Regions from separate parts of the Arthrobacter sp. NPDC058192 genome, predicted to be linked through region 2. Evidence: predicted binding sites of a transcription regulator. Region 2 holds the regulator's gene; the other holds the start of a gene.

Region 1 (14,918 bases), on a different contig from region 2:
GTGCGGGCAGACACCGTACGGGGCCGTGGCCCCGCCCACGTTGCTCGCGGTGACGCTAAAGTGCAGGCCGTTGCCGTCCAGCACGTACTGTGCCTGTAGCTCGAGCTCAAACGGGTAGCCGGCGGCGGGCCCCACAGTGCACACCAACGTAAGCGAGCCACCGTCCTGTTCATTCAGGGTCCAGTCGAGCGCAAAAGCCAGCCCGTGCAGGGACGTCTTCCGCTCTGGTTCATTGATCGGCAGCCGGTGCATCTCGCCGTCGAAGCTGTAAGTGCCGTCGGCGATGCGGTTTGGCCAAGGCGCCGCGATGATCCCCCGGTAATCGGGAACGGGACCGCCCGCCGGGGACGGGACAATCAGGTCCCGTCCCCGGTGGAGGAGCTCCCGCAGGGCCGCCCCCCGCGGGGTGATGACGGCGGCGTAGCCTCCGGCGCGGATTTCGTACTCGTTCACAGTCCGCCGGCGAGTTTGTAGTACGCGGCGTTCCAGGCGAGCTCTTTCTTGAACGCCCTGATGGTGGTGCCGTCGTCGATGGTGAGGAGCTCTGTCTGCGCGATGTCGGCGAAATCCTCGAAGACGTCCATGCCGATCTGGGTGCTCAGCACGGTGTGGTGCGCGGCTCCGGCGGTCAGCCAGGCGGCGGCCGACGTCGCGAAGTCCGGCTTGGGCGACCACAGCGCCCGGGCGACGGGCAGGTTGGGCAGCGGTTCGTCGAGGTCGACGACGTCGACGGCGTTTGCCACGAGGCGGAAGCGGTCGCGCATGTCCGACAGGGCGACGACGACGCCGGGGCCGGCGTCGGTGTCAAAGACCAGCCGCACGGGGTCCTCCTTGCCGCCGATCCCGAGGGGGTGGATCTCCACGCGGGGTTTGGTGGCGGTCAGGGAGGGGCAGACCTCGAGCATGTGCGCGCCAAGAATCTTCTCCTGGCCCGGGACCAGGTGGTAGGTGTAGTCCTCCATGAGCGATGCGCCGCCGGGAAGGCCGGCGCCCATGACCTTGGCCGCGCGGACCAGGATGGCGGTCTTCCAGTCACCCTCGGCGCCAAACCCGTAACCGTCGGCCATCAGCCGCTGGACCGCCATGCCAGGCAGCTGGCGCAGCGCGCCGAGGTCCTCAAAGGAGGTGGTGAACGCGGCGGAACCGTTGGCTTCGAGGAAACTGCGCAGGCCAAGCTCGATCCGTGCACTGTAGCGCAGCGATTCGTGCCGGGCACCGCCCGCCTGAAGCTCCGGGGCTACCTCATAAAGGCGCCCGTACTCGGCGATGAGGGCGTCGACGTCGGACTCCGCGGCGCCGTGCACGGCGCCGGCGAGCTCGTTGACGGACCAGGTGTTGACGGAGACGCCGAAGCGCAGTTCGGCCTCGGTCTTGTCGCCTTCGGTGACGGCGACGTTGCGCATGTTGTCCCCGAATCGGGTGAGCTTGAGGGTCCGGACGGCGGCCCAGCCTGCGGAGGCGCGCTGCCAGGCGCCGACCTGGCGGGTGACCTCCGGGTTGGAGACGTGGCCCACCACGGTCTTGCGCGGGATGCCCAGCCGGGACTGGATATAACCGAATTCGCGGTCGCCGTGGGCGGCCTGGTTCAGGTTCATGAAGTCGAAGTCGATGTCCGCCCACGGCAGTTCAACGTTGGCCTGGGTGTGCAGGTGCAGCAACGGTTTGCGCAGCAGGTCCAAGCCCTGAATCCACATCTTGGCCGGGGAGAAGGTGTGCATCCAGGCGGTCACGCCGATCACGGCGTCCTCGGAGTTCGCGTCGAGGGCGGTGCGGCGGATGGCGTCGGAGTCGGTGAGGACCGGCTTCCAGACGACCTTGACCGGGACGGCGGAGGACGCGTTCAGCGCGTCCGCAATCTCCTGCGACTGCGCGGCCACCTGCTTCAGGACGTCCTCGCCGTAGAGGTGCTGGCTGCCGGTCAGGAACCAGACCTCGTACTGCTCAAGGGACGTGCTGTTGGCGGAGGTGCTGCTGGCGTGGGGCATGGGTTTCTCCTGGAGGTTCTGTGGAAGATTCGGCGGCCTAGCGGCCGTAGACGTTTTGGTAGCGGTCGTAAAGCGACTCGATCTGGCCCGGGTCGATGGGCAGCGGCTCGCCGAGCTGCCGCGAGACGTGGACCGTCCGGGCCACTTCCTCGCACATCACGGCCGCCTTCACGGCCGAGCGGGCGTCCTTGCCGATGGTGAAGGGGCCGTGGTTCTGCATCAGAACGGCCGGGGAATTCGAGTTCCGGAGCGTTTCGACGATTCCCTTGCCGATCGAGTCGTCTCCGATCAATGCGAACGGGCCCGTGGGGATGGGTCCGCCGAATTCGTCGCCCATCATGGTGAGCACGCACGGAATGTCTTCCCCGCGCGCAGCCCAGGCGGTGGCGTAGGTGGAGTGGGTGTGCACCACGCCGCCGACGTCGGGCATGTTCCGGTAGACGTAGGCGTGCGCGGCCGTGTCAGAAGAGGGGCTCAGGGCCGGATTGCCCCACTCAATAATGTCCCCGCCTCCGCCGTTAGAGGCCGCGCTGACCGGGATTCCGTACAGGTCGGTGACCACCATGAGATCGGGGGTCAAGTCGTCATAGGACACCCCGGAGGGCTTGATGACCATGAGGTCGTAGCCGGGGACGCGGCCCGAGACGTTGCCGGCCGTCCAGACCACCAGCCCGTAGCGGGTCAGCTCGGCATGCAGGTCGCAGACCTCGCGGCGGATGCGCTCAATCGATTCGAGCAGCGTGCTCATGCGGAGACTCCCTCGAGGGCGGCGGTGCGTGTGTGGTGTGCACTGCGCTGGATGGCTTTGAGCCGGTGCATCACGTCATTGCCGCCCCGGCCGAAGTAGTCGTGCAGTGCCCGGTACTCCTGGAAGAGCGCCTCGTACGCGGCCACGTTCTCCGGGATCGGGGTGTACACCTCGCCCGGGGCGGCGCCCATGGCTTCGGCGGCAGCACGGATTTCCGGGTAGGCGCCGGCAGCGACGGCGGCGTGGATGGCCGAACCAAGGGCGGGACCCTGCGTGGAGCCGATGGTGGAGAGCTGCAGCCCGGTGACGTCCGCGTAGATCTGCATCAGCAGCCTGTTCTTCAGAAGGCCGCCGGCGGCAATGAATTCCGTCACCGGCACCCCGGAGTCGCGGAAGGCGTCAACGATGGTGCGGGTGCCGAAGGCCGTGGCCTCCAGCAGCGCCCGGTAGGTGTCCTCGGGCTTGGTCGCAAGGGTCTGGCCCACGACGATTCCGGACAGTTCGTGGTCCACCAGCACCGACCGGTTGCCCGAGTGCCAGTCCAGGGCAAGAAGTCCGTGTTCGCCGATGGCCTGGGCGGAGGCCAGTTCGGTGAGGTATTCGTGGACGCCCTGCCCGGCCGCGGCGGCGGCCTGATGGTAGGCGGGCGGCAAGCCGTTCTTGATGAACCAGCCGAAGATGTCGCCGACGCCGCTCTGCCCGGCTTCATAGCCCCAAAGTCCGTCGACGATTCCGCCGTCCACCGCACCGCACATGCCGGGGACTTCCTGCAGTTCGGCGCCGTTCAGAACGTGGCAGGTGGAGGTGCCCATGATGGCCACGAGCTGGCCGGGCTCCACGGCCTTCGCCGCGGGGGCCGTGACGTGGGCGTCGACATTGCCGACCGCCACCGCGATGCCCTCGGGCAGACCGGTCCAGGCCGCGGCTTCGGCCGTCAGGCGGCCGGCGGCGTCGCCGAGCCGGCCGATGGTGTGCTCCAGCTTCGTGCTGACGAAATCCTCGAAGTCCGGGTTGAGGGCGGCGAGAAACTCCTCCGAGGGGTAGCGGCCGTCCTGGTAGATGCCCTTGTACCCCGCTGTGCAGGCGTTGCGGACATAGTTGCCGCACAGCTGCCAGACGATCCAGTCGGCCGCCTCCACCCAGCGGTCCATGGCCGCGTAGGTCTCCGGGTCTTCCTCGAGCAGCTGCAGGCCCTTGGCGAACTCCCATTCCGAGGAGATGAGCCCGCCGTAGCGCGGCAGCCAGCTTTCGCCGCGTTCCGCGGCCAGGGCATTGATGCGGTCCGCCTGCGGCTGCGCGGCGTGGTGGCGCCACAGCTTCACGTAGGCGTGCGGGCGGTCAGCGAAGCCGGGCACCTCGTTCAGTGGAGTACCGTCGGCTTTGACCGGCACCATGGTGCACGCCGTGAAGTCGGTACCAATGCCGACGACGGCGGCCGGGTCGATCCCCGCGTCGGCGATCGCCGCCGGGACAGCGTGCCGGAGCACGTCCCGGTAGTCGTTGGGCACCTGAAGCCCCCAATCCCCGGGAAGGCGGGCGGCTGTTCCGTCCGCGACGCCCGCCACCCCGGCAGGAAGGGCGTCGGTGACCACGGCGTGCGGGTAGTCGAACACCCCGCTGCCGAGTTCCTTGCCGTCACGGACGCGGACCACCACGGCCCGCCCGGAAAGCGTGCCGTAGTCCACGCCGATGACGTAGCTGTCAGTGCCGGGGTCGAAGTCGACGGCATGGTTTGCATCTGCCATGAAACTGCCTCCATCCGGGAGGCGTCGGCCTCATTACCGGGGTTGTAGGGAAAGATCAGTCCAATTGTGAACGCTAACAAAACGGAAGTCAATGCCCCGCCGCCTGCCCCGCCTCGGCCCGGAGCCAGCTCCGGCTCGCTCTCCGACCTGCCTGGCAGGACGACGAAAAAAAGCTCTTGTTAGCGTTCACAATTGCGCTTATATTGGTACGAACACATCACCAATGTGCCGACGGTCAGGAAGCATAGACGCTACTCGGCCCAACAACACTCGCGGCAATGTTGCCGCGGAAGGAGCAGATCGTGCGAATCAAGAAACTCCTCGGCGCGTTCGTCGTCGCCCTCACGCTGGCGGCGGGGGCCACCGGTTGCGGTGCCCGGGGTGCCGCCAGCGAACCTAGCGGAACGGCCAACCCCAGCGACTCGCTGGTGGGAATCTCCATGCCGACCCAGACCTCCGAACGGTGGATCGCGGACGGCAAGAACGTCTCCGAGTCCCTGGCGAAGCTCGGCTACAAAACGGACCTGCAGTACGCCAATGACGACATCCCCACCCAGGTGTCCCAGATCGAAAACATGCTGACCAAGGGCGCCAAGGCCCTCGTTATCGCCGCGATCGACGGAACCACCCTGACCGATGTCCTCGCCAAGGCCAAGGAGCAGAACGTCAAAGTCATCGCCTATGACCGCCTCATCAACGGCACGCCCAACGTGGACTATTACACGACCTTCGACAACTACACCGTGGGCGTCCAGCAGGCGACCTCGCTCCTGACCGGGCTGGGCCTGATCGATGCCAGCGGAAAGAAGGTGGAGGGCAAGGGACCCTTCAACATTGAACTGTTCGCCGGGAGCCCGGATGACAACAATGCCAACTTCTTCTGGACCGGGGCCATGGACACCCTCAAGCCCTACCTGGATGCCGGAACGCTGAAGGTTCCCAGCGGCCAGACCAAGTTCGAGCAGGCCGCCATCCTGCGCTGGCAGGCCCCCGTGGCCCAGAAGCGCATGGAAGACATCCTCACAGCCGCCTACAGCTCCGGCACCAAGCTGCACGGTGTCCTGTCCCCGTACGACGGGCTGTCGATCGGCATCATCTCGGCCCTGACCAGCACCGGCGGCTATGCCAAGGGAAGCTTGCCGGTGGTCACCGGCCAGGACGCAGAAAAGGGTTCAGTCAAGTCCATCGTCGCCGGCGAGCAGTACTCCACGATCTTCAAGGACACCCGCCAGCTCGGCTCGCAGGCAGTCAAGATGGTCGACGCCGTCCTGAAGGGCCAGGAGCCGGAGGTCAATGACTCCAAGACCTACGACAACAAGGTCAAGGTCGTCCCGGCCTACCTGCTCAAGTCCGTGATTGTCACGGCGGACAACTACCAGAAGGAACTCATCGACTCCGGGTACTACACCGCAGCCGACGTCAAGTAGCCAACCCCGAGGGGTTGTGGCCGGGCGTCCGGCGCGGCCACAACCCCTCCCGCAAGCCCCTGCAGCCGCAGGAAAGCCCAGCTTCGACCAGTCAGCGGGAATTGACGATGAATACACCCATTCTTCAAATGCGAGGAATCACCAAGACCTTCCCCGGCGTGAAGGCCCTCCAGGACGTCATGCTGGATGTGAACCGCGGCGAGGTGCACGCCATTTGCGGTGAAAACGGCGCCGGAAAATCCACCCTCATGAAAGTGCTGTCGGGCGTCTACCCGCACAGCTCGTTTGAGGGAGACATCCTCTTCGAAAATGAACCGTGCGACTTCTCCAGCATCTCGGACAGTGAGAAGCGCGGCATTGTGATCATCCACCAGGAACTGGCGCTGAGTCCCTTCCTGTCCATCGCCGAAAACATCTACCTCGGCAACGAACAGGCCAAGAACGGCTGGGTGGACTGGCGGAAGACCAACCTCGAAGCGAGCAAGCTGCTGGCCCGGGTGGGCCTCAGCGAGAACCCCGTCACCCCCGTCCAGCACATCAGCGTCGGCAAGCAGCAACTGGTGGAAATCGCCAAGGCACTCTCCAAAGAGGTCAAGCTGCTGATCCTGGACGAGCCCACCGCCGCGCTCAATGACGAGGACTCCGGCCACCTGCTGGACCTGATCCTCCACCTGAAGGGGCAGGGCGTCACCAGCATCATCATCAGCCACAAACTGAACGAAATCCGCAAGGTTGCGGACGCCGTCACCATCATCCGCGACGGCAAGACCATCGAGACTCTCCGGCTGGACGAGGGCCAGATCACCCAGGAACGCATCATCCGCGGCATGGTGGGCCGGGACCTTGAAAGCCTGTATCCGGACCGTGACCCCAACATCGGCGAGGAGGTCCTCCGGATCGAGGACTGGTCAGTGCGGCACCCGCAGGACCACACCCGGATGGTCGTCAACAACGCCAGTCTCAATGTCCGCAAGGGCGAAGTGGTGGGACTCGCCGGCCTGATGGGTGCCGGCCGGACAGAGCTCGCCATGAGCGTCTTCGGCCGGACCTACGGCACCGCAACCTCGGGGAAGGTCTTTAAATACGGCAAGGAAATCAACACAGGCACCGTCGCAGGGGCCATCAAGCACGGCATCGCGTATGCCACCGAGGACCGCAAGCATTACGGCTTGAACCTCATCGAGGACATCAAGCGGAACATCTCCATGGCCGCGCTCCGCAAACTGGTCAAGGGCGGCTGGGTGGACAAGAACGAAGAGACCCTCGTTGCCAACGGCTACCGGAAGAGCATGAACATCAAGGCTCCTTCGGTGGCAGCCGTCACCGGCAAGCTCTCCGGCGGGAACCAGCAGAAGGTCGTGCTCAGCAAATGGATGTTCTCCGATCCGGACGTCCTCATCCTCGATGAACCCACCCGCGGGATCGACGTCGGCGCCAAGTTCGAGATCTACACGATCATCGCCAAGCTCGCGGCCGAAGGAAAAGCCGTCATCGTGATCTCCTCGGAGCTCCCCGAGCTCCTCGGGATCTGCGACCGCATCTACACCCTGTCCGCCGGCCACGTCACCGGCGAAGTGCCCATCGCAGAAGCATCCCAGGAATCCCTCATGCACTACATGACCCAAGAGAAGGAATAGCGAACATGTCCGCCCTACGAGAATCCCTCGGCTTCCTGACAAGCCGCCTCCGCCAGGTTGGCATCTTCGTCGCCCTGATCCTGATCGTCCTGCTGTTCCAAGGACTCACCGGCGGAATCCTGCTGGAACCGCAGAACGTCACCAACCTCGTTGTCCAGAACAGCTACATCCTCATCCTCGCCATCGGCATGGTGATGGTCATCATCGCCGGCCACATCGACCTTTCCGTGGGGTCCGTCGCCGGCTTCGTCGGAGCCATTGCCGGCGTCATGATCGTTCATTGGGGCTGGCCCTGGTGGCTCGCCATCCCGGCCTGCCTGCTGGTCGGCGCCCTGGTCGGCGCCTGGCAGGGTTACTGGATTGCCCACGTCGGCATCCCTGCCTTCATCGTTACCCTCGCCGGCATGCTGATCTTCCGCGGACTAACCCTGATCGTGCTCAAGAACCAGCAGATCACCCCCTTTCCCGCCGAACTGCGGGCCTTGGGCGGAGGCTTCCTCCCGGACATCTCGGGGGGCACCTCGGTGCTGGAGTGGCTCACCGTCATCCTCGGCGTGGGGGCAACCCTTGCCCTCCTGATCCAGGCGGTCAAGGAGCGGCGGATCCGCAAGAAGTTCGACCTTGAAAGCGAACCCACGGTCTGGTTCGTCGTCAAGACCGCCTTCATCGCGCTGCTCATGCTGACCATCACCTTCCTGCTCGCCTCCTACCGGGGCACGCCGGTCGTCCTGATCGTGCTTGCCGTCCTGGTGATCGTGTACACGGCCCTCATGAACAACAGCGTCTTCGGCCGGCACACCTACGCCATCGGCGGCAACCTCCACGCCGCCGAACTCTCCGGCATCAAGACCAAGGCAGTCACCTTTAGGCTCTTCGTCAACATGGGCGTCCTCGCGGCCCTCGCTGGCCTCGTTTTCACGGCCCGGCTCAACTCAGCACAGCCCGCCGGCGGCACCGGCTTCGAACTGGATGCCATCGCGGCGGCGTTCATTGGCGGCGCCGCGGTCACGGGCGGCATCGGAACCGTGGCGGGCGCCATGGTCGGCGGCCTCATCATGGGCGTCCTGAACAACGGCATGTCGATCCTCGGGCTCGGCACCGACTACCAGCAACTCATCAAGGGCCTGGTGCTCCTCCTGGCCGTTGCTTTCGACATCTTCAACAAGAACCGCAGCGGCGGGGAAAGCATCCTCGGGAAGCAGTTCAAGCGCAAGACCACGCCTCCGCCCGTCCCGGAGAAGACCACGCCCGCCCAGAGCGAAACCGTGGGCGCGAATACCAAATAATCCGTCCGATGCCATAACGCTCGGCACCGTCCAGACTGGACGGTGCCGAGCTTTTTTGGGTGCCGAGCGGGGGACAGCAAGCTAGTGCGGTCCGCGCTCAGTCCCCGTGCACGGCTGCCTGGCGCTCCTCTGAACGGTTCAGGTAGGACAGCAGAAGCTCGCCTGCCCGGTCCAGCTCCCCGGCTTCCAAGGCCTCGCAAATTTCCTCATTGTCCGGCAGGTACCCCCGGTAGAAATGCGCATCCAGGGTGGCCTTGTGGAAGAAGAGCCGCATCTCGGCCAGGACCTGGGCCATGATCGTGTCCAGCCGCCTGCTCTCTGCCAGGGCCACGATCGCGCCGTGGAAATGCTGGTTGGCGCTGCCCAGGCCCTCCTCGTCATCGGCGGCCGCCGCGGCTTTGCCCTCTTCGATTGCCGCGCGGACCGCTGCGATGCGCTCCGCGCTGCCGCCCCCGCGTATGGAGCTCACTTCGATGGCGCGGCGCACGGTGTAGACGTCGCGGATATCGCCGGGGCCCAGTCTTGCCACAAACACGCCGCGGTTGGGAAGGCGGACCACCAGCCGCTCGGCCGCCAGTTCGGCGAACGCTTCGCGCACCGTGTTACGGGAAACCCCGAGGTCCTCCGCGATGGTCGACTCGGTCAGCCGTGCTCCCGGCAGCAGAATGCCCTCCGCCAGTTGCAGGCGCAGTTCGGCTGCCACCCGGTCCGCGACGGGCGGAACGGCCACCCGCAGCCGGGCCGCAGCTGCGCTCAGGGTGGAGCCGGCAACTGCATCGGAAGTCGTCATACTGCCGAATTTACACGATCGTCGCATTGTGGGATCGAAGAATTGTTGAACAATCCGTCGGAATGATGCATCCTTGAAGGGGGCTATCATGAGACGAGGATCACAAATGGCAACCATTGACCTGAACAGCGACGTCGGCGAGTCATTCGGCCGCTGGACGTTGGGCGATGACACCGCGATGTTCCGCTCGGTGTCCAGCGCGAACGTGGCCTGCGGATTCCACGCTGGCGATCCCAGCGTCATCCGCCGGACCTGCCGCGAGGCGGTTGCCGCCGGCGTCGTGATCGGCGCGCACGTCGGCTACCGCGACCTCGCCGGATTCGGCCGCCGCTTCGTGGACATCGATCCGGGCGAACTGGCGGACGATGTCGTCTACCAGATCGGCGCGCTGCAGGCGCTGGCCGCCGCAGAAGGCGGTCAGGTCCAGTACGTCAAGCCGCACGGTGGCCTCTACAACGCGATCGTCGCGCACACCGCACAGGCGCAGGCCGTCGTCGACGCCGTGAAATCGGTGGATCCGACCCTGCCGATCCTGGGCCTGCCGGGCTCGGAAGTGCTGCGGCTGGCCGAGGCCGCCGGACTCCGGGCCGTCACCGAGGCTTTCGCGGACCGGGCCTACAACCCGGACGGCACGCTGGTCTCCCGCACCCTGCCGGGAGCGGTCCTGCACGACCCCCAGGAGGTCGCGGAGCATGTGCTCCGGATGGCCACCGACTCCGCCGTCCGCACCATCGACGGCTCCGTCCTCAAAATCCGCGCCGAAAGCATTTGCGTCCACGGCGACTCCCCGGGGGCTGTCGCCATGGCCACCGCCGTGCGCGAGGCGCTGACCGGTGCCGGGATCGCTACCGCCGCGTTCGTCTGAGACGCCTCACAGCGCATCCACTCCGCATCAACCGCATCACGCCAAGCAACAGGGCAGCACCCGCACACCTGGAGGAAAACCATGACCACACCGCAGCAGGCCACCCCGGCCGCCGGCAAGAGGAAGCTGCCGCCCGGGGCCCTCAAGGCCTACGTCGCGAGCCTCACCGGCACCTCGCTGGAGTACTACGACTTCGCGATCTACTCCGTGGCCTCGGCCCTGGTGTTCCCGAAAGTGTTCTTCCCCGGCAACGACGAATACATCGGGCTGCTGCTGTCCTTCTCGACCTTCGCGGTGGGCTACCTCGCCCGTCCCATTGGCGGTGTGATCTTCGGCCGGCTCGGTGACAAAATTGGCCGCAAGCACGTCCTTGTGACCACCCTGCTGCTGATCGGCATCGCAACCGTGCTGATCGGCGCGCTTCCGGGCTACGCCACCATCGGCCTGGCCGCTCCCACCATCCTTGTGCTGCTGCGCCTGGCCCAGGGCATCGGCGTCGGCGGCGAATGGGGCGGCGCCGTCCTGCTCTCCAGCGAGTTCGGTGACGCCAGGAAGCGCGGCTTCTGGTCCTCCGCCGCGCAGATCGGTCCGCCCGCCGGCAACCTGATGGCCAACGGCGTCCTGGCCATCCTCGCCGCGACACTGAGCAACGAAGACTTCCTTTCCTGGGGCTGGCGCGTCGCCTTCCTCGCCTCGGCCTTCCTGGTGGGCTTCGGTCTGCTAATCCGGCTGAAGCTGGAGGAAACCCCAATTTTCAAGGCCATCCAGGCCCACGGCGAACAGCCCAAGGCCCCCATCAAGGAGGTCTTCACCAAGGAACCGCGCGCCCTCGTGTCCGCCGCCCTCTCCCGCGTCGGCCCGGATGTGCTGTACTCCCTGCTCACCGTCTTCATGGCCGTCTACGCCACCAAGGAACTGGGCATGACTGCCAGCAACGTCCTCAGCGCGATACTGATCGGCTCGGCCTTCCAGCTGGTCCTGATCCCCGCGGCCGGCGCCCTCACGGACCGTATCAACCGCCGCCTCGTATACGGCATCGCCGCCGTGGGAACCGCCGTCTATATCCCGCTGTTCTTCGTCATGATCCAGGACAAGTCGGTCATCACGCTGACCATCGGCATCGTGATCGGACTGGCGTTCCACGCCTTCATGTACGGCCCGCAGGCCGCCTACATCACCGAGCAGTTCCCGGCCCGGCTGCGCTACGCCGGCAGTTCGCTGGCTTACACCCTCGCCGGTGTAATCGGCGGCGCCATCGCACCATTGGTCTTCACCGCCCTTTTCGCCGCCAGTGGCGACTGGTTCCTGATCGCCGGTTATCTCGCGGTCGCCTCAATCGTGACGGTGATCGGACTGGCCATCGGGCGCAACCCGCAGACCGCCGAAGAAGATCGGCTCCTGCAGGATGCCAGCGCCTAGGCAGCGCCGATCTTCTCCTACGGCACAATGATTGAGGCAACCCGTGATTGAGACAGCAGGGGAAACCCCGGCAGCAACTGAGCACACCAAGCACAAGGTCCGTTCCGTGCGGGCCGTGGGAACGCGCGCGGTCCTTGCCGAGCTCTCCGGCACCGAGGACGTCCTTGCCCTGCAGGCATTGCTCATCGAAAGGCCGCTGCCGGGGCAGCAGGACATCCTGGCCGCGGCCGAGACCGTCCTGGTCAAGGCCGATTCCCCGGCCTCGGCCCGGCGCATCGCCGCCGGGCTGCTGCAGCTCGACCTCACTGCCCGCGTGCAGCGCGACGGTGAGCTGGTGGTCATCGACACCGTGTACGACGGCGAGGACCTCGCCGAAGTCGGGCGGCTCACCGGCCTCGGGCCCGACGGCGTGATCGCAGCCCATTCAGGGCAGGTCTGGACCGTGGCCTTCGCCGGCTTCGCGCCGGGGTTCGGTTACATGGTGGGGGAGAACCAGCAGCTCGAAGTGCCGCGCCGCAGCTCGCCCCGCACCGCCGTCCCCGCGGGCTCGGTGGCCCTGGCCGGCAACTACTCGGCCGTGTATCCGCGCCGGTCCCCGGGCGGCTGGCAGCTGATCGGGCACACCAACGCCAAAATGTGGGACCTGGACAGGGAGCAGCCCGCCCTGGCCGCCCCCGGACACCGCGTGCAGTTCCGCCCCGTCCGGGACACCGTCACATTGGCGCCGGAGCCGGCCGCGGAGAATTCCGTCACCGCGGGCATAACCGGGCGGGACGTCACTGCAGGGCTCCGCATCGTGTCGCCGGGCCTGCAGAGCCTCGTCGAGGACCTGGGCCGGCACGGCCACTCCGGCTTGGGCGTCTCCGCGGCCGGCGCCCTGGACCGGGCCTCGCTGCGCCGGGCCAACCGCCTCGTCGGGAACGCGCCGTCGGCCGCCGTCATCGAGACCGTCGCCGGCGGACTCAAGGTCCAGGCCGTGGGGGACAAGGTCCTCGCCGTCGCCGGGGCGCCGTCGGCATTGGACATCGCGTCAAAGCCTGACGAGAACGGCGAATCCTGGCACCGAACCGTGCCGGTGGCCGCCCCTTTCGCGCTGCTCGACGGCGAAATCCTCAGCTTCGGCGCCCCGGAGCGCGGCTTCCGCAGCTATCTTGCAGTCCGCGGCGGCGTGGATGCCGCCCCGGTGCTGGGCAGCCGCTCCAGGGACACCATGTCAGGGATCGGCCCGGCGCCCCTGGCCGCCGGGCAGGTCCTTGTCGCCGGCGGGGAAGCCGAGTCCGGCGTCGTAGGGAATCCTGAACTGCAGCCGGAGTACCCGGACGCCGGGGTGACCGTCCTCGACGTCGTGCCCGGTCCCCGCGCCGACTGGTTCGACCAGGCGGCACTGGACTCCTTCGCCGCTCAGGAGTGGGGCGTGCTGCCGCAGTCCAACCGGGTCGGCATGCGGCTGGACGGGAACCCGCTGCGGCGCACCCGCCAAGGCGAGCTGCCCAGCGAGGGCACGGTCGCCGGTGCCCTGCAGGTCCCGCCCGAGGGCCTGCCCGTGCTCTTCCTGGCCGACCATCCGATCACCGGCGGCTACCCGGTGATTGCCGTGGTGGTCGACTCCCAGCTGGACCTCGCCGCGCAGGTCCCCATCGGCGGACGGATCCGGTTCCGCTGGGCCGAATCCGCCACCGGCGGGCACCCCGCCACCGAATCCGACGCCAAGTCCGACACCGAAGAAGAAGCGAGTAACTGATGCGCAAGGTCCTGATCGCCAACCGTGGAGAAATCGCGGTCCGCATAGCCCGGGCCTGCGATGACGCGCAGCTGGCATCCGTGGCGGTGTACGCCGACATCGACGCCGACGCCCTGCACGTCTCCGCCGCGGATGAGGCCTTCAGCCTGCAGGGCAACTCGCCCGCGGACACCTACCTGAACATCCCGAAGCTCCTCGCCGCGGCGGCCAAGTCCGGCGCGGACGCCGTCCACCCCGGCTACGGGTTCCTTTCCGAGAACGCGGACTTCGCCCAGGCCGTCCTCGACGCCGGGCTGACCTGGATCGGCCCCAGCCCCGACGCCATCCGGCTGCTCGGGAACAAGATCACCGCCCGCGACGCGGCCGTCCGGGCCGGCGCGCCGCTGGTTGCCGGCAGCGACGGCCCCGTGGCCACGGCCGCCGAGGCGCGCGCCTTCGCCGAACAGCACGGACTGCCGATCGCCATCAAGGCTGCCTTCGGCGGCGGGGGACGCGGCATGAAAGTGGTCCGGGTCCTCGACGAGGTCGAGGAAGCCTTCGACTCCGCGGTCCGGGAAGCCGTCGCTGCCTTCGGCCGCGGTGAATGCTTCGTGGAACGCTACCTGGACCGGCCCCGCCACGTGGAGGCGCAGGTCCTCGCGGATTGGCACGGCAACGTCGTGGTGGTCGGAACCCGGGACTGCTCCCTGCAGCGCCGGCACCAGAAACTCCTCGAGGAGGCGCCCGCGCCGTTCCTGAGCGACGAGCAGACCAAGCTGATCTACGACGCCGCCAAGGCAGTCTGCCGCGAAGCCGGCTACTCCGGCGCCGGCACCGTGGAATTTTTGGTCGCGGCCGACGGCACCGTGGCCTTCCTTGAAGTGAACACCCGCCTCCAGGTGGAGCATCCCATCACCGAGGAAACCACCGGCGTCGACCTCGTCCAGGAGCAGTTCAGGATTGCCGCCGGCGAGACGTTGCGGCTTGCCGGCGACCCGGTGCCGCGGGGGCACGCCTTTGAATTCCGGCTCAACGCCGAGGACGTGGGCCGCGGTTTCCTGCCCTCGCCCGGCACGATTGGCGAGTTCACCGGACCCACTGGGCCGGGCATCCGGCTGGACACCGGGGTCCGCTCCGGTTCCTTCGTGGCGCCGCAGTTCGACTCCCTGCTCGCCAAGCTGATCGTCACCGGCGCGGACCGCCAGCATGCGCTGCGCCGCGCCCGGCGCGCCCTCGCCGAAATGCACATCACCGGGGTGGCCACCGTGCTGCCCTTCCACCGGGCCGTGCTGGAGT
Region 2 (14,918 bases):
CCTGTGCGGCAGCTGGAATCCTGAGCCGGCGGCTCCCGAACCCGCGGCGCGATCCGTCAGGAGTCAGGAGCGTCGATCCGGTGTCGATCCACGCACATGCTGTTCGTGTATTAGCTGAGAGGCAGGCACCCCGCCGGCCGAGCCGACAAGGAGGCACCCGAAATGTCGCAGTACCTGCTCAGCGTTTACCAGCCCGACGGACCCGCTCCGGCCCCTGAGTTCCTTGAGCCCATCATGCGTGACCTGGCTGCCCTGAACCTCGAAATGCAGGAGGCCGGGGCTTGGGTGTTCGCCGCGGGGCTCCACCCCGCGGAGTCCGCCACAGTCCTGCGCCCGAGCGAGGGCGAAATCCTCATCACCGACGGTCCGTTCACCGAAGGTAAAGAGCACCTTGGCGGCTTCACGGTGATTGAGGCCGGGGATCTGGACGAGGCCATCGGCTGGGCGCGGAAGCTTGCCGGGGCCACCACCCTTCCCGTTGAAGTACGCCCCCTTCCAGAACTAGCCTCGGCGGGCGGGTGGGTCCGAAGTGAGCAATTCCGGTGCTGATGCAGATGCAGATGCAGGTGCAGATGCGGAAATTGCCCGGGTGTTCCGGCACGAATACGGCCGCGCCGTGGCCGTCCTGACCCGCACCTTCGGGAACGTCGACATTGCGGAGGACGCCGTGCAGGACGCGTTTGCGGCGGCTGTCCAGCATTGGCCCGCGGCAGGAATCCCGCCCAGCCCGGTCGGCTGGATTATCACCACGGCACGGCACCGGGCGATTGACCGGCTGCGGCGGGAGGCGGCGCGCGAGGACAAACAGGCACAGGCGGCCTTGCTCGCGGCGGCGCGGTCCGGCGGCGGTCCGGCGGCGGAAGAGCAGGTCCTGGTGGAACAGGCAGGCAGGGACGAGGTGGACGACGACACGCTGCGGCTGATCTTCACGTGCTGCCATCCTGCCCTCGCCAGATCCGCCCAGGTGGCGCTGACGCTGCGGCTTCTGGGCGGATTGCAGACGGCGGAGGTCGCCCGTGCCTTTCTGGTGCCCGAGCCAACCATGGCGCAGCGGCTGGTCCGGGCCAAGGCCAAGATCCGCGACGCCAAGATCCCGTACCGTGTCCCGCGGGGCGCCGAACTGCCCGCAAGGCTGCAGCCGGTGCTGGCGGTCGTCTACCTCATCTTCAACGAAGGCTATAACCCTGGCGCCACCCCTGAGGAACCGGGCAGCCCGGCGCGTGCGGAACTCTGCGTGGAAGCCATCCGGCTAGGCAGGCTGCTAACGTCCCTGATGCCCGACGAGCCGGAGGCCATGGGACTGCTCGCGCTGATGCTGCTCATCGAGTCCCGGCGCGCCGCGCGCTTCACCCCCGACGGCGACCTCGTGCTGCTGCCGGCACAGGACCGCGGACACTGGGACAGTGACCTGGCCGCAGAAGGCCAGGAGCTGGTGCGGCAATGCCTGCGGCGGAACCGTCCGGGTCCGTACCAGCTCCAGGCGGCGATCAATGCTGTCCACAGCGACGCCGCGTCAGCCGGGGACACCGACTGGGCGCAGATCCTGCAGTTATATGACCAGCTGCTGGCCGTAACACCCGGGCCGGTGGTGGCGCTCAACCGCGCCGTCGCGCTGGCCGAAGTGCGCGGGCCTGCTGCCGCCCTGGCCGCCATTGAGGGCCTTCCGCTGGACAACTACTACCTCTTCCACGCGGTCCGCGCGGACTTCCTGGTTCGCCTCGGCCGCCTTCCGGAAGCTGAGGACGCCTACAGGCGGGCGCTCGCGCTGGCCGGGTCGGAGGCCGAACGCCGGTTCCTGGAGGGGAAGCTGAGGAGTATCGGCGTCGGTCTTTAAGCGAGTAACGCCGGACGGTTGGAGCAGATCTTGGGGGAACTCTGCTGCAAACGCCCGGCGCACCGCCGGCTCCGGCGGAGCCGGCTATCATCACTCGCACCTGTAGGGGCACCTTCTAAGTTAATGTCCTTAGATGGGCGGGCAGCGGGAATCGGCTGTGAGTTCGCTGGCAAGCCCGGGGCGGGGCTCGGGACCGAGGCGAGATACCTGGGCAGCAACCCCGAACCGGCAAGGGGGCAGGACAAAGGGGTTAAACGGCGAAGGCGCCGGCGGCCTGCTGCAGGAAAATGGACAAACCCGCTACAAACCACCGACGCCGCGCAGGCATCCGCATGCCTGCTGCATCACTCGCACCCTCAATGAGGTAGGTACAACGCTAGGGCCCGAAGTTGTGCAATGACTGCGGCCAAGGTGTGAGCTGGCTGGGAATCGCACCGGACTGCAATGATGGGGACATGAGCAACCGAATCGCATTCCTGGGCTGTGGGTCAATGAACGAGGCAATCATGGGCGGGCTGATCGACGGCGGCGTCGACCCGGCCGACATCGTCGCCACGGTCCGCCGGGCCGAGCGCGCCGCCGAACTCGCCGAACGCTACCACGGGATCACCGCCATCGCCGGCGAAGAAGAGCCCGAGAACAACAAGGAGGCCGCCACCGGCTCCGGCGTCGTGATCCTCGGCGTCAAGCCGGTGGGCATCGCGGACCTGGCAAGGGAAATTGGCGATGCACTCTCGCCGCAGACGATCGTCATCAGCGTTGCTGCTGCCGTATCGCTGCAGCAGCTGGAGGCAGCGCTGCCGTCCGGCCAGCCTGTCATCCGGACCATGCCCAACACGCCCGCCAAGCTGGGCCGCGGCGTCGTCTCCGTCTCGCCCGGGACGAACTGCTCCCCGGAGCAGCTCCAGCGCGCGAAGGACATTCTCGCGTCCGCCGGAACGGTGGTGGAGATTCCCGAAGAGCAGGTGGACGCACTCTCCGCGATCAGCGGCTCGGGCCCGGCCTATGCCTTCTATCTGGCTGAGGCCATGGCGGCGGCCGGGGTGGAGCTGGGACTGGACCCTGACCTGTCGCTGCTGCTGGCCCGGGAAACCGTCGCGGGTGCGGGCTTCATGCTGGCCGAGCCCGGCGCGGAGCCCGGAGCGTTGCGCAAGGCGGTCACCAGTCCGAACGGCACCACCGAAAGGGCCATCGCCACGTTCGATGAGCGGGGCATGCCGGCCATCATCGCCGACGCCGCCCGCGCGGCCGCCGCCCGCGCGGCGGAAATCACCGGACAGCTCGCCTGACCCGGCCGCCCTGACAGGGCCTGGCCGGGCGGACCGGCGCCAGCGGCATCACAGGCGCCGGGCCCCTGGCCCGGCGTCAGCGTGGCCGCGTTGCAGCTAGGGGCGTGCGGCGAACCGTTCCAGCAGGTCGACGTGGCCCGAAACAATGAGCATGTCCCGCGAGGAGACCTTGGTTTCCGGCCGCGCATACGTGAAGTCCTCGCCCGGGGACTTCACGCCAACGATTGTGACGCCGTACTTGGACCGGACCTTGGACTCGTCGAGGGTGAAGCCCACGGTTTCGCGCGGCGGGTACATTTTGACGATCGCGAAGTCGTCGTCGAATTCAATGAAGTCCAGCATGCGGCCGGAGACCAGGTGCGCGGCCCGGACGCCGGCATCAGCCTCCGGGTAGATGACGTGGTTGGCGCCAATCCGGGTCAGGATCTTGCCGTGCGAGGGCGTGATCGCCTTGACCCAGAGGTGTTCGATGCCGAGGTCGACGAGGTTCACGGTGATCAGCACCGAGGATTCGATCGAGGTCCCCACCCCCACGACGGCGGAACTGAATTCCTGGGCGCCGAGCTGGCGGAGCGCATCGATGTTGGTGGCATCCGCTTCCACGACGTGCGTCAGGACGCTCGCCCACTTCTGGACCAAGGTGCGGTCGCGTTCAATAGCGAGCACCTCCCGGCCCTGCTTGACCAGCTGCTCTGCGGTGGATGCACCGAAGCGGCCCAGCCCGATCACCAGCACCGGTGCGTTGTGGGCGGGGCGGTTGACGGCGCCTGAGGAACTAGCCAATGATCGGTCTCTCTTCCGGGTAGTGGTACAGCTGGCTGCGCTGGCGCAGGGCCAGCCCGGCGGCAAGGGTGACTGTCCCGACGCGCCCGGCAAACATGAGCGCGGCCAGGACGTAAACCCCCGACGGCGGCAGTTCGCCACTGAGATTGGTGCTCAGGCCAACCGTGGCGAAGGCGGAAATGGTTTCAAACAGGACCCGGTCCAGGGAGGCGCCGCTGATGTTCAGGAGCAGGAGGGCCGAGACCGAGACGAGCGTCGCGCCGGCGACGATCACCGAAATGGCCACGCGCATGGTGCCTTCCGGGATGGTCCGGCCGTAAATCTTCACGTCGGCGTCGCCGCGGGCCTCGGCGGTGATCGCCAGGAACATCACGGCGATGGTGGTGACCTTGATGCCGCCGGCCGTGGATGCCGAGCCGCCGCCGGCGAACATGAGGGCATCGGAGAGCAGCATGGTGCTGGATTCCATCTGGTTTTGATCGACCAGGTTGAAGCCGCCGGAACGCAGCATGACGGAGGCAAACAGCGAGTGAGTGATCTTATCGCCGAGGTCCATGCCCCCTATGGTCCGCACGTTGTCCCACTCCAGGAACCCCCAGAGCACGGTCCCCGCGACCAGGAGAATGAAGGACACCTGGATGGTCAGCTTGGTGTGCAGGTTCCATTTCTTCCACCGCAGCCCGTTCTGCTGCAGCACCATGACCACCGGGAAGCCCAGGCTGCCCAGGAACACGCCGAGCATAAGCGGGACGAGGATCCACAGATCGGTCTCGTACGGGACGATGCCGTCCGAATGCGGTGTGAAACCGGCGTTGTTGAACGACGAAATTGAGTAGAAGACTCCGTGCCATACGGCCTGCGGGAAACTCTCGCCGAGGACCAGGAACCGGGGGATGAGAACCAGCGCCAGGGCAGCCTCGATCACCACGGAGGTGACGATCACGATCCGCAGCAGGGTACCGACTTCGCCGAGCCGGCCGGCGTTCATGGCCTCCTGGGCGATCAGCTTGCCGCGGACGCCGAGCCTTTTGCTGACCATGAGGGCCAGCAGCGACGCGAGCGTCAGAGTACCCAGGCCGCCGACGAAGATGCCCACCAGGATCACGAGCTGGCCGAAGAAGGACCAGTGCACGGCCGTGGAGACCACCGTCAGACCCGTGACGCACACGGCGGACGCCGCCGTGAAGAGGGCCTCGTGCAGGGGGGTGGGCTGTCCAGTCGCGGAGGCCACGGGCAACGACAACAAAGCGGTGAAGACCAGGATCACGACGGCGAAGGCCGTGAGCGCCAGGCGGGCCGGCGAGCTGTTGGCGATGCCGTCAATGAAGTCGCGCAGGCGTGTGAAGATCCACAGGCCGTCCCGCTCCGGCATGCCTGGCTGCCAGTTGGCCGCGCTCGTGGACCGCGACTGGCTTTGCGTCATGTTTTTCCTCGGTTGAAACTGCTTCCCTCAGTAGTAAACCACTAAACGCCGTGCCATGGCCGCGGTCCCACCTGCGCGTGGAAGAAGCCGGGGGCGCCTCGGGTAGCCTGTCATTGATGACATTCCTGCCGGGACTCGCTCAGACCGCGCTGCCGACGACGGTGGTGTGGGCTCCTGCCATGACCGCGTACAACTTTGGCAGCGGCCACCCGATGGCGCCGGAGCGCATGGAGCTGACGGCGAGGCTGGCGGGCAGCCTTGGCCTGCTGGATCTGGACCACGTGACGGTGGCGGCCCCGGAGGTCGCCAGCGACGAGGAGCTGCGCACGGTCCACAGCGCGGAGTTTGTCGCCGCCGTGCGGCGCGTGAGCGAAAATCCGGACACGCCTGATGAAGCCCGGGGCCTCGGAACTGAGGACGACCCGGCCTTTGCCGGAATGCACGAGGCCAGCGCCCGGCTGGCCGGGGGATCCTTGCTGGCGGCCGCTGCCATTCTGGACGGCAGCGCCGTGCGGGCAGTGAACTTCGGTGGTGGAATGCATCACGCCTCGCGGGAGCGCGCGAGCGGTTTTTGTGTTTACAACGACGCCGCCCTGGCCATCCAGCGGCTGCTCGACGGCGGTGTCCGGCGCGTCGCCTACGTGGACATCGACGCGCACCATGGCGACGGCACCCAAAGCATCTTCTGGGACGATCCGCGGGTCCTGACCATTTCGCTACACGAGTCCGGGCTGACGCTCTTCCCGGGCACTGGATTCGCCAATGAGATCGGCGGCCCCGAAGCACAGGGCAGCGCCGTGAACGTCGCGCTGCCGGCAGGCACCGCCGACGCGGGCTGGCTCCGGGCCTTCCACGCCGTCGTGCCACAGCTCATTGGCGCGTATGAACCGGAAATTATCGTCAGCCAGCACGGGTGCGACTCGCACCGTCATGACCCGCTGACCCACCTGAACGTCAGCGTGGACGGCCAGCGTGAGGCCGCAGTCGCCATCGGAAATCTCGCCGCTCGTTACTGCGACAACCGGTGGGTTTCCACCGGGGGCGGTGGCTACAGCGTAGTCAGCGTGGTGCCGCGGTCTTGGAGCCATCTCATTGCCATCGCCGCCGGCCGTCCCGTGCCCCTGCGCACGCCGGTCCCCGAGGACTGGCGCAGCTACGTCAGGGACAAGTACGGGGCCAAGTACGGCGTGGAGCCCCCCGAAGCGATGGGTGACGACGTCGACCTCTGGTGGCGGTCCTGGGAGGTGGGTTTTGATCCCAACGACGCCGTGGACCGGGCCATCATGGCCACCCGCAAAGAGGTGTTTCCCCTGCACGGGCTGGATCCCTGGTTCGACTAGCACGGGTCCAAATATGAGGCGGCGAACTGGCCCGGCAATTGGTGGATGCCATCTGGCGTATATGTCGCTAGTGTGGAGGGCATGGTGACAGACGACGTATTTGCCGTCATTGCTGAGGCAACCAGGCGCGACATCCTGGTGGCCCTCCGCAAGGGGGACAAGGCTGTGGGGGAACTGGTCCAGGAGCTTGAGGCGAGCCAGCCCACCATTTCCAAACACCTGAAAGTCCTCCGGGAAGCGGATCTGGTGAGCATGCGCGCCCAGGGCCAAAAGCGCTACTACGCGCTCAACCCCAAGCCCCTCGCCGGCATCGCCAGCTGGCTTCAGTCGTTCGACGGCGTCCCGGGCGCGGCAGCGGGCCCCGCGCCGGCCGTCCAGGCGGAGCCCGGCAGCGCAACTGTTCCGGGCGGGTTGGCCGCGGCGGCCAGCCCAAAGCCCGCGGCGCCAACCGCCACAGCCCAGGCCGCTACAGCCCAGGCCGCCACGGCACAGCCGGCCACCCAGCCCGCCACGGCACAGCCAGCCGCCCAGCCCGCCGCCGCGCTGGCGGCGCGCCCCGCCGGCAGCCCCCTGAGTCCCGCCGTCGTTATCCCGGTGGGAACTGCGGGCGAGGACAAAATGCCCCAGCAGATCGGGCGGACCGTGGGCCGCGCTGCCACTAAGGCCGCTGACCTCCTCGCCAACCTGCCGAAGTTCGGCCGCAGGAAATAACCCAACCAACCAGCAGCAGGGCCGTCCTGGGCGACCAGAACAGCCCCTGCTGCGAGTTGGGCGTGAGTTACGCGGGCAGGAACAGGCTAGCTCCGGAGGAGCCGCACATGGTCCGGGGTGAGGTCCGCGACCCGGCCGACGCCCAGCAGGGCCATGGTGCGCTGCATGTCCTTCTCCAGGATCTGGAGCGCCCGGTCGACGCCGGCCCGGCCGCCGGCCATGAGACCGTACAGGTAGGCCCGGCCGATCAGCGTGAAGTCGGCGCCCAGGGCGAGGGCGGCGACGATATCAGCGCCGCTCATGATGCCGGTGTCCAGGATGACCGCCGCGTCGCTGCCGTCCGCCTTTAGCGCGGCGGAGACGTCGGGGAGCAGGTGGAAGGGGATGGGGGCGCGGTCGAGCTGGCGTCCGCCGTGGTTGGACAGCACGATCCCGTCCGCGCCGTGGTCCACCACCTTGCGGGCGTCCTCGACAGTCTGGATGCCCTTGACCACGAGTTTGCCCTTCCAGGTCTCACGCAGCCAGTCGAGGTCCTCGAAAGTCAGGGTGGGATCAAACATGGAGTTGATGAGGTCCGCAACCGTGCCCGTGTACCGGGACAGGGACGCGAAGGTCAGCGGCTCGTGGGTCAGGAAGTTGAACCACCAGGCGGGCCGGTAGGACGCATCCACGACGGTCTTGAGCGTCAGGGCGGGCGGGATGGTCATGCCGTTGCGGACATCACGGAGCCGCGCACCAGCGACGGCGGTGTCCACCGTGACCATGAGGGTGTCGTTGCCCGCTTGGGCGGCTCGTTGGATCAGTTCCAGCGACCGGTCCCGGTCGGTCCAGAGGTAGAGCTGGAACCAGTTGCGGCCAGCCGGCGCCGCCGCGGCTACATCCTCGATGGACGCCGTCCCCATCGTGGAGAGGGTGTATGGAATGCCGGCGGCCTCTGCGGCCTGGGATCCGGCATATTCGCCTTCGGACTGCATCATGCGGGTGAATCCGGTGGGCGCAATGCCCACCGGCAGGCGGGACGGCTTGCCGAGAATGTCGGTGCTGAGGTCGATGCTGGAGACATTACGCAGGATGCCGGGGCGGAACTCGATGTCCAGGAAGGCCTGGCGGGCCCGGCGGAGGGTAATCTCGGCCTCGGCGGCTCCGTCGGTGTAGTCGAAAGGTGCCTGGGGCGTGCGGCGCTTGGCCATGTCGCGGAGGTCCCAGATGGTGCTGGCACGCCGCAGCCTGGCGGCCCGGCTGAACTCCGGCTTCTTGAACTGCATGAGCGGCGCGAGGTCGGCGTACCGGGGCGCGCGGCGCTTCAACGCGGCGGGGAGCCCGCTGGCGCCCGATCCGGTGCCTTGCCCGGATGCCGGGGTCCCGGGCGCCGGGGCTGTGGCCGCGGGAGTGGTCGGTGCCTCGGGGTTGCCGGGCGGGACGGTCTGCGTCATTGGTGCCTCCGGTTCTGCAAGATCGGCGTGTGCTCCAGAACACTCTAGCGGTCAGTTTTTGGAGCCCCGGCACGCGGCGCCCCGTCGGCCAACCGGGACAGGGGGAGGCGGGCTGCCGTCCCTCTCCCGCGGTGCGGGACGACCCCCGGCCGGGCGCCGGTGAAATGTTACGCAGGATGTTTGCCCCCGGCGCGGCCCGGGGCTATGGTCGTGGCTATGACTAACCGTTGGTATGCGTATTTTTCGTTGGCTCTGGAGGGGCCCGCGTCTAACTGACACGCATCCAACTTTCCTTCAGAGCCAACAGGGCAGAGATCATTCTCTGCCCTTCGCCATTTCTCCGGCGGGTTCTGATCAGGGCCCGCTCCGCACCCGGAACAGGACCCGAACATGAGCATCGAAGCAGCCGCCGACACCCAGCACCCCACCTCGAACCTGCGCGTCAGCGAGTTCACGCCGCTGCCGACCCCACGGGAGATGATGGCGGAAATGCCGCTGGAAGCCCGCATGGCCGAGGTCGTGGGGCGCGGCCGGGACGAGGTCCGCGCCATCATGGACGGCGTCGACGACCGGCTCCTCGTGATCGTGGGTCCCTGCTCCATCCACGACCCCAAGGCCGGCCTCGAATACGCCCGGCGGCTGGTGAGCCAGGCCGAGAAGCACCGCGAAGACCTGCTGATTGTCATGCGCACCTACTTCGAGAAGCCCCGCACCACCGTGGGCTGGAAGGGCCTGATCAACGACCCGCGGCTGGACGGCAGCCACGACATCCCGGCGGGCCTGCGCGCGGCCCGGGCGTTCCTGCGCCAGGTCACGGCGCTCGGCCTGCCCGCCGCCACCGAATTCCTCGAGCCAATCAGTCCGCAGTACGTCGCGGACCTCGTCGCGTGGGGCGCGATCGGTGCGCGCACCACGGAGAGCCAGATCCACCGGCAGCTGGCGTCCGGGCTCTCGATGCCGATCGGCTTCAAGAACGGGACCGACGGCGGCCTCCAGGTAGCACTCGACGCGTGCAGTGCAGCCGCGTCTTCCCAGGCGTTCCTCGGAATCGACGACGCCGGCCGGGCGGCGCTGGTGGCGACGGGCGGCAACCCGGACACCCATGTCATCCTCCGCGGCGGACGCAAGGGGCCGAACTACTCCGCAGTCGACGTTGAAGCCGCCTCCGCCGACCTCGCGGCGAGGCAGTTGAACCCCCGGCTGATCGTCGATGCCAGCCACGCCAACAGCGGCAAGAACCACCACCGCCAGGCCGAGGTTGCGCTCGAGATCGGTTCCCAGCTCGAAGGCGCCGGAGCTGCGGCGGGGGCGATCGCCGGCGTCATGCTTGAGAGTTTCCTGGTGGGAGGGGCGCAGAACCTGGACGTCCACGCCGCGGGCACGGACGGAGCTGCCCGGGACGAGCTGGTCTACGGCCAGAGCGTCACCGATGCGTGCATGGACTGGGACGTGACGGCGTCGGTGCTCAGCCAGCTGGCCGCCTCGGCCAGGACGCGCCGGACCCGCGCCTGAGGACTGGCTCGCGCCAATTGTGAAGCCCGGCCCGAGGCGGAGCCCACCGCGCCGCCGCCGGCGAGACTTTCCGCATTCCTGCGGAAAGTGCGTGGGTATTCCTGCGGAAGCCTTTCACATTGGCACCATGAGCAACTAGAGTTGCTATCACATGGTTGTTGCATGGCTCAGCATCGGCACACCGCCATGTCATCAGTGGGGCTGCCGTGAGCTTGAGCAAAGGAATAGGGAAATGTCTACGGAGGCCAACTTCTCCAAGGCCCGTTTTTTGACCGTGGCCGAAGTCGCGGAACTCATGCGGGTATCTAAGATGACCGTGTACCGACTCGTGCATTCGGGGGAGATGCCGGCTGTCCGGTTCGGCCGCTCCTACCGCGTCCCCGAAAACGCCGTCGAACAGTACCTCAAGGGTGCCGTCGTCGACCGTACCGACGGCCACGCCGGGACTGGCTGACCGGCAGCGGCAGCTAATTCCGGCGCGAACCGTTGCTTCGGGCCCCCGCAGGCGGCCCGCGGTCGTGGGTGCCCCGGAGAGGCGGTACCCTGTTAAGGAACGTTTTACGTCATTGTAAGAACCTGTCAGTTGTTTAGTCTGCTGCTTAGCCCGCGGACCCTTCCCAACAGGCAGGTACTGCATCTAGCCGGTAAGGAACTTTCGTGGGTTCAGTTATTAAGAAGCGTCGCAAGCGTATGGCCAAGAAGAAGCACCGCAAGCTGCTTCGCAAGACGCGCCACCAGCGCCGCAATAAGAAGTAGCCATACTTCGCACTGCATGAAATGCCCGTTGCCTCTCAGGCGGCGGGCATTTTTTTTGCCCCCGGGGAGCTCAGCGGCCCGGGCCGCGGAAGCGGGAGAAACCCCGCCACAGGCCGTAGATGGCCCCGCCGACCGTGGCGGCCTTGAACCCCAACGTGGCGGCGCGCCGGCCGGCGCGGAAATCGTAGACCGGCCAGTTGTGCTCGCGGGCATAGCGGCGCAGCTTGGAGTCGGGATTGATGGCAACAGGGTGGCCGACCATGCTCAGCAGCGGGATGTCGTTATGTGAATCGCTGTAGGCCCAGCAGCGCCCAAGGTCCAGGCCCTCGTCCTCGGCGATCCGCCGGACTGCCACGGCTTTGGCGGGGCCATGGAGGATTTCCCCCACGAGCTGTCCCGTGTAAGAGCCGTCCAGGATCTCGCCCACAGTGCCGAGCGCCCCGGTCAGGCCCAGCCGGCTGGCAATGACGGTAGCCACTTCGACCGGCGTCGCCGTGACGAGCCAGACTTTGCGCCCCACCCGGAGGTGCTGCTCGGCCAGCGCTTTGGCCCCCGGCCAGATCCGCGACTCGATCATCTCGTCATAGACCTCTTCGCCGAGGGCTTCGATGTCCTTCGCCGTGATGCCGGCCGCCAGCTTCAGCGCGGAATCACGGACGGCATGGACGTCGTCGATGTTTTCCCCGCGCAGTATGAACATGAGCTGCTTCCAGGCGAAACCGGCAGCCTGCGCTAGGGTGAACGCACCGCGCTGGTGCAGCTTGCGCGCCACGTGGAAAAGGCTGGCGCCCTTCATGAGGGTGTTGTCGACGTCGAAGAAAGCGGCCTCGCCGTGCTGCGTCGGTGCAGCAGGCTCGCTGGCCACAGCGACGTATTTCTCCTCGGGCATGCCACGAGTCTAGTCAATGGCCGGCCCCAGGCCACTCCCAGGGTGCGCGAGGCGGCGGCAGGACTGCCGTGCGGTGCCCTTGGGCGTTCTTCGGGCTTCCCGGGCCATGGGCCGCGTCGACGCCGGGGTAGCCGCCGGGCTACGGTGGAGGCATGGCCACACCTGCGCCCCTTCCCGAGGTCGTTCTGATCACCAAAGCCGACTGTCACCTGTGCGCGGAGGCGCGTGCCGCCGTCGGCCGGGTTGCCGCGGGGCTCGGAATTGCGTGGACGGAGAAGTCGGTGGATGACGACGCCGGGCTGCGCGAACGCTTCGCCGAGGAGATCCCGGTGGTGCTGGTGAACGGTATCCAGCGTGATTTCTGGAAGATCGACGAGGCCCGCCTGACGCGGACCCTGGAGCGGTTGCTCGGGCAGCCGTCCTGACGGGCGCCTGCTTTGTTGCGTGACGCGCGGGGGCTCTAGAGTGGGAAGCACAACGCGACTCAATGGAGCAGATAGTGACTTCGCTGGATTCATCTCCCGAGGCTGTTCCCGGGGGAGCCGGGACTGCCGCCAAACAGATTCCACCGGCCGCCGTGGCCCGGCTGACCATTTATCTGCGCGCCCTGACCACGCTGCTGGCTGAGGGGGTGGACCGGGTCTCGTCCGAGTCGCTGGCTGAGGCCTCTGGAGTCAGTTCCTCGACCCTGCGCAAAGACCTTTCGTACGTCGGCTCCTACGGAACCCGGGGGGTGGGTTACGAGGTCCAGTACCTAAACCGGCATATCGCAGCGGCACTCGGGCTGACGCACGACTGGAAGGTCGCAATCGTTGGTGCGGGCAACCTGGGCAAGGCGCTGGCCCGGTATGGCGGATTCGAGTCGCGGGGCTTTGACATCGTGGCGATTTTCGACGCCGACCAGATGGTGGTGGGCAGCGAAGTCGGCTGGCTCCGGGTCAGTGACGCCGCGGACCTTGAGCCGGTATTGCAGCGCACGGGTGCCAACATGGTGGTCCTGGCACTGCCCGCCGCGGTTGCCCAGGATGTCTGCGACCGGGTGGTCGCCGCCGGTGTCCGGAGCATCCTCAGCTTCGCGCCGGTGATGCTGCAGGTCCCACCGGGGGTCAACCTCCGCAAGGTCGACATGGCAACTGAGCTGCAGATCCTGGCCTACCACGCACAAAGGGCGCAGGACCCGGAAGACGCCGACTAGGCTCAGTCAGGTCCTCCGGCCCCGCGCCCGTGGCACTTCTCCTGGCCGTTACTTCCCGAACGGCGCTCCGGGCTGCCCGAAGGGGTTGGCAAAGGACTGCCGCTTCTGGAAATAGGGCGAGGTGGTGGGGAGATACAGCAACACGATGGCCGCGATGCCGAGAAGCGCCGCGAGGGTGGCAAGGCTCAGCGGGACGATGTTGAAGATCGACAGGGCGGCAAACACCGTGCCCAGAATGCGGGCCCAGTTCTTACCCTTGCGGACGTTGAACGCGACGAGCGCGTACAGCCCGGCGCTGATCACGGCGAACACCACGATGGTGCCGATCAGGAATCCCTTGATGGACTCGAAATCGAGCGACGTGCCGCTTGCGGCCATCTGCTTTTCGAACAAGTCCCGCACCTCGGGAGAGTCCAAGGTTCCCAGGGACACCAGCATGGAAATCACCCACAAGGCGCCCGCACCGATGATCAGCCAGAACGACGTATTGACCAGTTGGGGGACCCCGCCCGCGCCCTGCGGCTGCCCTGACGGGTACTGGGCGTAGGGGGACTGGCCGTACGGGGACTGGCCATACTGCGGAGCGTTCGGACCCTGCTGCCCGTAGGCAGGGGGCGTCGGCTGCCCGTACTGCGGCGCGTTTTGCCCGTACTGCGGCGCGTTTTGCCCGTACTGCGGCGCGTTTTGCCCGTAGCCCGGAGTGGACTCGCCGCCCGGCTCGGAGCCGTTGGGAGGTGAAGGCTGGGCTGGAGGGTTGCTCATGAAGCGTTCCTTTGCGTGTCAATCACTGAATCGGCCACCGGGACCAGTGATCCTTCCCTGCCCCCAGCATGGTTTAGCTCCACCGTACCGCGGGCCGGCCGCCGTGCGGATCATTCCGGAGAGGTATTCGAAAACCTCTTGCGGCCCCTGGACCCGGGCCCCCCGGGCGCCGTGACCGCCAGACTGACCGGCGGTGAATCGAGAGGCCTATACCCGTCCCCGGTGTGCGGCGAACCAGGCCTGCGGGTTCGGCAGCCACATGAGCACGGTTGCCACCAAGCTGATGATGAAGCCCGGCAGATTTCCGCCGGTCCTGCCCTCAGCAACGCTGGAACTGATGATTGCCAGCAGCAGGGCGATGCCCGCGACAATCGTCAGTGCCAGCCGGGCCCATTCCCGGCCTTCCTTCATCTTCATCGCCAAAATAATCTGGGCGGTGGCCAGCGCGAGGGCTACCACCACCAGCACCAGCACCAGGAGCCCGAGGGGCGGCGCGAAAGCGATGAGGACGAAGGACCCGAACAGGCCGATTATTCCGCCGAGAAGGCCCAGGAAGCCGCCGATGAGCCAGATCCAGTAGGAAATCTTGAGCTCCGTAGGCATCACCGCGACGTTGAACATGCCGGATAGGCCGCCCGCGGGCAATGCCTCGCCGAAGCTTCTCGGGCGGTCGGCGGGCATCGAAAAGCGGTTTCCACTGGCGGCCTGCTGCCCCTGGTAGCCGGGCGGCGGAGCTTGGTAGCCCGGGGGTGGCGGCTGGTAGCCGGGCGGCGGAGCTTGGTAGCCCGGGGGTGGCGGCTGGTAGCCGGGCGGCGGAGCCTGGTAGCCCGGGGGTGGCGGCTGGTAGCCGGGCGGTGGTGCCTGGTAGCCCGGGGGTGGCGGCTGGTAGCCGGGCGGTGGTGCCTGATATCCGGGAGGGGGCGTCGGGTTGACCGGGGGCTGCTGCGGGCCGGCGCCCGGGACGCCTTCCGAAGGCGGCGGGTGGGCACCC

What was found. Region 2 encodes Rex, which represses fermentation and respiration genes when NADH is low (regulators of the CRP and FNR family bind a similar motif). Its sites were predicted from a motif close to CTTGTGAANNNNTTCACAAG; they were not measured.
Region 1: a site for Rex is predicted at 4,542-4,561, ahead of araB (ribulokinase). Genes of this name have one in related genera too.

Annotation. Positions count from the first base shown of each region.
Region 1 covers NZ_JBHVVJ010000007.1:67,109-82,026, reverse strand. Annotated here, with positions in the region: gene ACFVVK_RS09065 (aldose 1-epimerase family protein) at 1-453, opposite strand, end outside; gene araA (L-arabinose isomerase) at 450-1,985, opposite strand; gene ACFVVK_RS09055 (L-ribulose-5-phosphate 4-epimerase) at 2,023-2,733, opposite strand; gene araB (ribulokinase) at 2,730-4,478, opposite strand; gene chvE (multiple monosaccharide ABC transporter substrate-binding protein) at 4,757-5,905, shown strand; gene mmsA (multiple monosaccharide ABC transporter ATP-binding protein) at 6,013-7,542, shown strand; gene mmsB (multiple monosaccharide ABC transporter permease) at 7,548-8,828, shown strand; gene ACFVVK_RS09030 (GntR family transcriptional regulator) at 8,926-9,618, opposite strand; gene ACFVVK_RS09025 (LamB/YcsF family protein) at 9,725-10,483, shown strand; gene ACFVVK_RS09020 (MFS transporter) at 10,565-11,902, shown strand; gene ACFVVK_RS09015 (5-oxoprolinase/urea amidolyase family protein) at 11,949-13,643, shown strand; gene ACFVVK_RS09010 (biotin carboxylase N-terminal domain-containing protein) at 13,643-14,918, shown strand, end outside.
Region 2 covers NZ_JBHVVJ010000005.1:199,519-214,436, reverse strand. Annotated here, with positions in the region: gene ACFVVK_RS07425 (Ppx/GppA phosphatase family protein) at 1-24, shown strand, start outside; gene ACFVVK_RS07420 (YciI family protein) at 163-549, shown strand; gene ACFVVK_RS07415 (RNA polymerase sigma factor) at 530-1,834, shown strand; gene proC (pyrroline-5-carboxylate reductase) at 2,290-3,123, shown strand; gene ACFVVK_RS07405 (TrkA family potassium uptake protein) at 3,220-3,858, opposite strand; gene ACFVVK_RS07400 (TrkH family potassium uptake protein) at 3,899-5,329, opposite strand; gene ACFVVK_RS07395 (acetoin utilization protein AcuC) at 5,446-6,669, shown strand; gene ACFVVK_RS07390 (ArsR/SmtB family transcription factor) at 6,751-7,380, shown strand; gene ACFVVK_RS07385 (alpha-hydroxy-acid oxidizing protein) at 7,467-8,813, opposite strand; gene ACFVVK_RS07380 (3-deoxy-7-phosphoheptulonate synthase) at 9,204-10,325, shown strand; gene ACFVVK_RS07375 (helix-turn-helix domain-containing protein) at 10,558-10,779, shown strand; gene ACFVVK_RS07370 (30S ribosomal protein bS22) at 10,983-11,081, shown strand; gene ACFVVK_RS07365 (HAD family phosphatase) at 11,152-11,970, opposite strand; gene ACFVVK_RS07360 (glutaredoxin family protein) at 12,123-12,395, shown strand; gene ACFVVK_RS07355 (redox-sensing transcriptional repressor Rex) at 12,470-13,165, shown strand; gene ACFVVK_RS07350 (hypothetical protein) at 13,214-13,927, opposite strand; gene ACFVVK_RS07345 (hypothetical protein) at 14,135-14,918, opposite strand, start outside.